3 regions of the Terribacillus sp. AE2B 122 genome follow, and region 2 is predicted to be linked to each of the others. Evidence: riboswitches for the same ligand, from Rfam matches in the RefSeq annotation. Region 2 holds a riboswitch; each other region holds the start of a gene.
What was found. A riboswitch is a leader RNA that binds a small molecule or an ion and turns the genes downstream of it on or off. The one in region 2 is predicted to bind S-adenosylmethionine.
Positions count from the first base shown of each region.

Region 1: another riboswitch for S-adenosylmethionine. It lies ahead of AE2B122_RS05820 (MetQ/NlpA family ABC transporter substrate-binding protein); the one in region 2 lies ahead of metX (homoserine O-acetyltransferase).
Region 3: another riboswitch for S-adenosylmethionine. It lies ahead of metK (methionine adenosyltransferase); the one in region 2 lies ahead of metX (homoserine O-acetyltransferase).

Region 1 is NZ_LR700943.1:102,114-104,388, reverse strand. Features, by position in the region: gene AE2B122_RS05825 (methionine ABC transporter ATP-binding protein) at 1-318, opposite strand, end outside; gene AE2B122_RS05820 (MetQ/NlpA family ABC transporter substrate-binding protein) at 331-1,140, opposite strand; SAM riboswitch class I at 1,235-1,342, opposite strand; gene AE2B122_RS05815 (MerR family transcriptional regulator) at 1,840-2,166, opposite strand.
Region 2 is NZ_LR700943.1:593,751-596,025, reverse strand. Features, by position in the region: gene metX (homoserine O-acetyltransferase) at 1-1,023, opposite strand, end outside; SAM riboswitch class I at 1,099-1,209, opposite strand; gene AE2B122_RS08135 (ammonium transporter) at 1,865-2,275, shown strand, end outside.
Region 3 is NZ_LR700948.1:130,931-133,205, reverse strand. Features, by position in the region: gene metK (methionine adenosyltransferase) at 1-1,192, opposite strand, end outside; SAM riboswitch class I at 1,377-1,482, opposite strand; gene pckA (phosphoenolpyruvate carboxykinase (ATP)) at 1,674-2,275, shown strand, end outside.

The sequences.
Region 1 (2,275 bases), 490 kb from region 2:
CGGTCTAGCAATGTTCTCATAAACTGTTGCTGTCGACAGCAAATTAAAATGCTGGAATATCATACCGATTTTCCCTCTTGCTTTACGAAGCTGCCATTTTTTAAGCTTAGTAAGATCTACACCGTCGATGAATACTTCGCCTTCAGTGGGACGCTCCAGTAAATTGGCACAGCGGATCAGGGTACTTTTCCCTGCTCCGCTGAATCCGATTACGCCATAGATTTCACCTTTATTTATTTTCAAGGAGACGTCTTTCAACGCCTCCACTTTCTTCTTGCCCGTGGTAAAGGTCTTCGATACATTTTTCAGTTCAATCATATTGCTTCCCCCTTACCAGCTTGGAACAACGGATCCTTGGAATTCATCTTCCACAAACTGTTTTACTTCATCAGATTGATAGATTTCTTGAATCTTCTTCACAACTTCATCGTCCGTGTTCGCTGATCTTACAACAAAGTAGTTGGACCATGGGTTGTTTGCAGATTCCTCTGCAAAGATAGCATCATCATTGATATTCAAATCAGCACCCATTGCAAAGTTCGTGTTGATTGCCGCTGCTGCTACTTCCGGAAGCTGAGCTGGCAGCTGAGAAGCATCCAATTCAACGATTTCCAGATTCAGTGGATTTTCAACGACATCTTTAGCCGTTGCAGAGTTCTCTGCTTCTGGATCTACTTTCAATACTCCTGCTGTCTCAAAGAGTTTCAACGCACGATATTCGTTGGCAGGATCATTCGGTACAGCGATTTTGTCGCCTTCTTTCAATTCGGAAATATCCGAAATCTTATCTGTATAGATACCCATTGGGAACGTAAGTGTCTTAAATACTTCTTTTAGTTCATATCCTTGATTCTTTACTTGATCTTCTAGAAAAGGAAGTGTTTGATAGCTGTTCGCATCCAGGCTTCCATCATCTAACGCACTGTTTGGTGTATTATAATCATTGAATGTTTTGATTTCTACATCGATACCTTCATCGGCTGCTAGTTCTTTCACTTTTTCCATCACTTGCTCATGAGGTCCGCCGCTGACGCCGACCAATATTTTGTCATTTGCTAGTGCAGCAGATTTATCATTGCCGCATGCCGCTAAGAATAATGCTAATAATCCGATAAGTCCAAAGCTTAAGATTTTTTTCATGTTGCTCTCCCCTTTTTTCTTCGCTGTCATCAACTACAATAAAAAAGCGCCTCTCTAGATTAAGAGAGGCGCATGGTATTCGTATGCACTAATTCTCTTATCTCTCAGTACGGCTTTCACCGTCTGCAGGAATTAGCACCTAGATCATTGATCTGGTTGCCGGGCTTCATAGGACCTGTTCCTCCACCGCTCTTGATAAGAATTTCATTATACTTTTGTTGTTGATCTGTTTGTTACTTTACCTTCCAATCTAGTTATTGTCAATATAATTTTAAAATTTATAGAAAAATCAATCTGTTTTTTTGTATTAGGATAGCAGGAGAGTATGCAGTCATTTGACTCAGCCGAAGAATACGAGAATATACGACCACAGACCTTTAAAACAAGCGATTGATCAAGCGGCAAAAATCAACAGAAGTTTACATCTATCCTTTGTTACCCCCTTAGATAACGCTTCCTCCCAAGTGAATTATGGCGATTTCAACGGATTTTTAAATCTATATATGTAATCTGAACATTTTACTTGGAGTATACTATTTCTCATTAAAAATTATTTAAAACTGGTTTAAATCACAGCATGCTTGAGAACTATGAATGATTTTAAAGACCGCAAATTATAATTTTTAACACAATAAAAAGCCGGATGAAAACATCCGGCTTTCCTGTGTACAAGGCCTCCCAACACATACGTACACACACTTACTCTCTCTGTATACCAAAGCGGGCATTGATTTGCCCACGCAGCATTTGCTGGCGGCTCTCTCTTTCCGCTTCCTTCCTTTTGTCTCTCAGCATCTGCTGACGGATTTCGAAGGTTTGCACACCCTCTTCCCTTTTGTTGGCGATCTCGATCAATTGCTCTACATCCGAAAAAGAGTACTTGCGATTTCCCTTCGCTGAACGTTCAGGAAAAATGAGCTTGCGTTCCTCGTAATAACGAATTTTACGTTCAGTCAGACCAGTCAGTTCACTCACAATTCCTATTGTGATCACTTTCCTGTTCTTGTAAGAAGGCTCATTACTCATCTGTTCACCTCATCACCATGTGCTGTTACTACACATTATACCGTATTTATCCAATCATCCTAGTGTTGTGTGAGGAAACCTAACAAACAACAAAATAGTTCGTCAGCAT
Region 2 (2,275 bases):
TCCCCATTTTTCAAATTCGAGCAGGAAGCCATCGTGTCCATAGATTGTTTTAACGTCTACATGACGGGCACCCGGAACTGCTGCTGCAAAGCGTTCAATCTCTTCAGGCGGAAACAGCAAATCTCTGGAGAAGCCGAATGTCAGTACAATTGCCTTTATACTTTGAGCGGCAGACTGCCATCCTCCTCTTCCCCTGCCGATATCATGACTGTTCATCGCCTCTAATAAAGTCATATAACAATTGGCATCAAAGCGATTGACGAGCTTCTCTCCTTGGTAGTTCAAATATGATTCCACTTCATATGCCGCATCGTCCCTGCGGGATGCAGCGCGGCGGAAGCGTTCATTATATTGGTGATCGGAACGGTAAGTAAGCATTCCTACCATCCTTGCAAGTCCGAGACCAGCGGCAGGTGGTTTATCTGCTGTGTAATTACCATTGTTCCAATTGTGATCGGAAGTGATAGCTGTCTTGGCTAAGTGATTATAGGCAATTGCATAATCACTTACGTAAGGAGTTGCCGCCAAAGGGATCAGTACATCCATGAAATCCGGGTACATGACACCCCATTCTAGTACTTGCATTCCACCTAATGATCCGCCGATCACAGCTCTCAAATGAGAGATTCCTAGTTTCTTCAACGCAATGCGCTGAACTGAAACCATGTCACGGATCGTAATAGCTGGAAAAGCAGCCGCATACCTATCACCTGAAACTGGATCTGCCGATAAGGCGCATGTTGTGCCATTGCAGCCACCCAGCACATTGAATGTAATTATTTTATACCGGCTGGTGTCGATAAACCCTCCTGGCTGCAGCAATCCGCTCCACCAGCCTGGATTTGTACCAGTACCGGCCGCAAATTGATCTCCTGTCAGCGCATGGCAGATAAGCACCGTTTCTCCTGATTCAGGACCGCTTCTTTCATAAGCTACTTCCACTTTTGAAAGGATCTCACCTGATTCAAGCTCGATATCACCTATGAGAAGTTTGCCGGTTTGGTATGACTGTTCTGACTCCATGTTCCGTACGCTTCCTCCCCTCAAATAAAAAAGCCACCCTGAGAGGACAGGGTGGCAATATGTACCGACTTGTCTCTCTCATCTTAAAGTGCATACGCACTTTCAGGAATTAGCACCTTATAAGCATTTCTGCTTGCAGGTTGCCGGGCATCGTCGGGCCAGTCCCTCCGCCTCTCTTGATAAGAGCTTGCTATTTATTTGTTAACAGGATTGTAGCATGGGTTAAATTATCAGTCAACTATAAATTCTGAAATTTCCATTTACGCTGTAAATATCCCTAGAAATTTGGACGCCCCGCATCAGCGAATGCCAATGCGGGGCTAAAATGTAACTTTTCTATTGTAAGTAGAGGATACCTAATACATCCCCTTGCCGCGGTACTTGTTCCACATGGTAGTTTACACTTAAACGATGCAATCCCTACCTCTATTGCATCCTCACGGCTCCTAGGCCGCTCCAGTCTGAATAAGTACTTCTAATTAAAACTATAGCAGAATGCCAATGATATTCGATAAAGTTACTCAAACATCGAATACGTTAACTATCTTATCATGCTTTACAATTATTGTCAAACTTCCGATACAGGACATCTTCGCAGCTATCTATCTATTCCCGTTGCAAAGAAGTACAAACCACCCCAAATTTCCCATTTGCCATAAATTCTGTCCTGTTTTAGGTAACGCTTCATGACAAAAGCCCTGAAAACACTTACATGAGTTGGTCAGAAATATTCACGTAAGATAACCTGACAAGTTTGTTACATTTTTTTGCGTGGCACTTATATAATGAATAAAGATTTAAATTTTCAAACAATTAAAGATAAACACAGGGGGTAGAGAAAATGGATATGGCTAATACGGTATTCATGTTTGTCGCAACCGTCTTAGTATGGTTGATGACACCAGCACTCGCACTCTTCTACGGCGGGTTAGTAAGAAGTAAGAACGTGCTGAGCACAGCGATGCACAGCTTTACGACAATGGCAATTGTGTCGATCATCTGGATTATCATTGGCTTTTCCCTGGCGTTCTCACCAGGTAACGGAATTATTGGAGGCTTGGATTTCTTCGGGCTTACTAATGTCGGTTTCGAGCCGGCTGAAGGACACACTATTCCATTCAATTTATTCATGATGTTCCAAATGACATTCGCGATTCTGACAACTGCAATCGTGTCTGGCGCTTATGCAGAACGTATTCGTTTTCCTGCATTCATCTTATTTACAGTTTTATGGGTCCTTATCGTCTACTCC
Region 3 (2,275 bases), on a different contig from region 2:
ATGTATAGCTTTCCAGCTGTACTGCTTTGTCAGTCTGCTCCCAAGGGAAGTTTTTATCTGTACGTCCGAAGTGACCGTATGCAGCTGTATCTTTGTAGATTGGCTGACGCAGGTTCAGCATCTTGATGATGCCGGCAGGACGAAGGTCGAATAAATCGCGTACCGCTTTCACCAATGCTTCTTCTGACTCTTTGCCTGTTCCGAAAGTATCGATACTGATGGATACTGGTTCAGCAACACCGATCGCATAAGCAAGCTGTACTTCACATTTCTCTGCAAGACCTGCTGCAACGATGTTCTTCGCCACATAACGTGCTGCATAAGCACCGGAACGGTCTACTTTTGTAGCATCTTTTCCGCTGAATGCACCGCCGCCGTGACGAGCATAACCGCCATACGTATCAACAATGATTTTACGTCCAGTCAGACCTGCATCACCTTGTGGTCCGCCGATAACGAATCGTCCAGTCGGGTTGATGATGTATTTTGTATTCTCATCCAGCAATTCAGCTGGAACGACAGGTTTGATAACAAGCTCTTTCAAATCGGTATGAATCTGAGCTTGCTCCACTTCTGGGTGGTGCTGTGTGGAGATGACAATCGTATCAATCCGTACTGGTTGATCGTTTTCGTCATATTCTACTGTTACTTGTGTTTTCCCATCCGGGCGCAAGTAATCCACAGTTTCATCTTTCCGTATCTTCGCCAGTTGCTTGGATAGACGGTGCGCCAATGAAATTGGCAGCGGCATATATTCTGGTGTTTCATTGCTTGCATAGCCAAACATCAAGCCTTGGTCACCTGCACCGATTGCATCGATCTCTTCGTCCGTCATCAGCCCTTCACGAGCCTCAAGCGCCTGATCAACACCACCTGCAATATCAGGAGATTGCTCATCGATTGCTGTCAATACAGCACATGTATCAGCATCAAAGCCATATTTCGCACGTGTATAACCAATTTCCTTGATTGTTTTACGCACGATGTTTTGGATATCTACATAAGCACTGGTTGTAATTTCACCTGCAACGAGTACAAGTCCAGTCGTAACAGTCGTTTCACAAGCAACACGGGCATTCGGATCCTTAGCTAGGATTTCATCTAATATAGCATCCGAGATCTGGTCACAGATTTTATCCGGATGCCCTTCAGTAACGGATTCTGAGGTAAATAATCGACGATTAGCAGTCATTCTGCCAAATCCCCCTTCAACTACAATTAATACGGAAGTTTTACTCTTTCCAAGGTATGTTATTAAGAAACTTGATAATGGGTGAAGGTTGAAAGAGCACTATCATTAGTATTGCTCTTTTTTTATTATTAAGCCGTTACATGAAAAAAACCTTCCATCATAACAGAAGGCTGGCTTATTCCCTCTCTTATCGTTCAAGGTATCCCTTGCTCAGGTTGAGCACCATTTCACAAAATGTGACGGTTGCCGGGTTTCTTAGGGCCTGTCCCTCCGCCTACTCTGAATAAGAGTGATTTTCCGTTCGCAACTATGTTATCGGAACAGCCTCCAGAAGTCAACAAAATCATGTTAATACCGACTTAAAAACTCGGAATTATTAACCAATAAAGCATTCACTTATCGATTGCATTTTAAAATAGTATGTATTAATATTTTAATGTGTTATACTAATTAAAACTTCTAAAAAAAAGGCGGGATCCAGATGCGAATGATGCACGCATTAACAGCGCTAGAAGAAATGCGCTCCCAATCCAATGTAAGGAAAAACCTATCAGCAGCTCAGCTGACGGAGGCGGCATTGTCCCACCAAGAAGCTCGTTTGACAAAGACTGGTGCTTTGCGGGCTGCGACAGGGAAATATACCGGCCGCTCACCAAAGGATAAATTCATCGTCAAAGACGAGCTTTCCGAAAACAAAGTAGACTGGGGAAAAGTCAACCAGCCTATTAGCGAAGAAACATTCGAGCAACTTTTAGGTAAAGTCGTAGACTATCTGCAGGCACAGGAAGAAGTATTCTCATTCCAAGGCTTTGCAGGGGCTGATGAACGTTACCATCTCCCAATACAAGTAATCAACGAATATGCTTGGCATAATCTATTTGCCCACCAATTGTTCATTCGGCCAAATGAGGAGGAGCTGACTGCACATAAACCTGCATTCACTGTCATCTCTGCTCCTGGTGTAAAAGCAGACCCACTAGTCGATGGCACTAATTCAGAAGCATTTGTCATCGTTTCCTTCAAACAGCGTGTAATCGTCATAGGTGGAACGGAATATGCCGGAGAAATGAAGAAATCCATCTT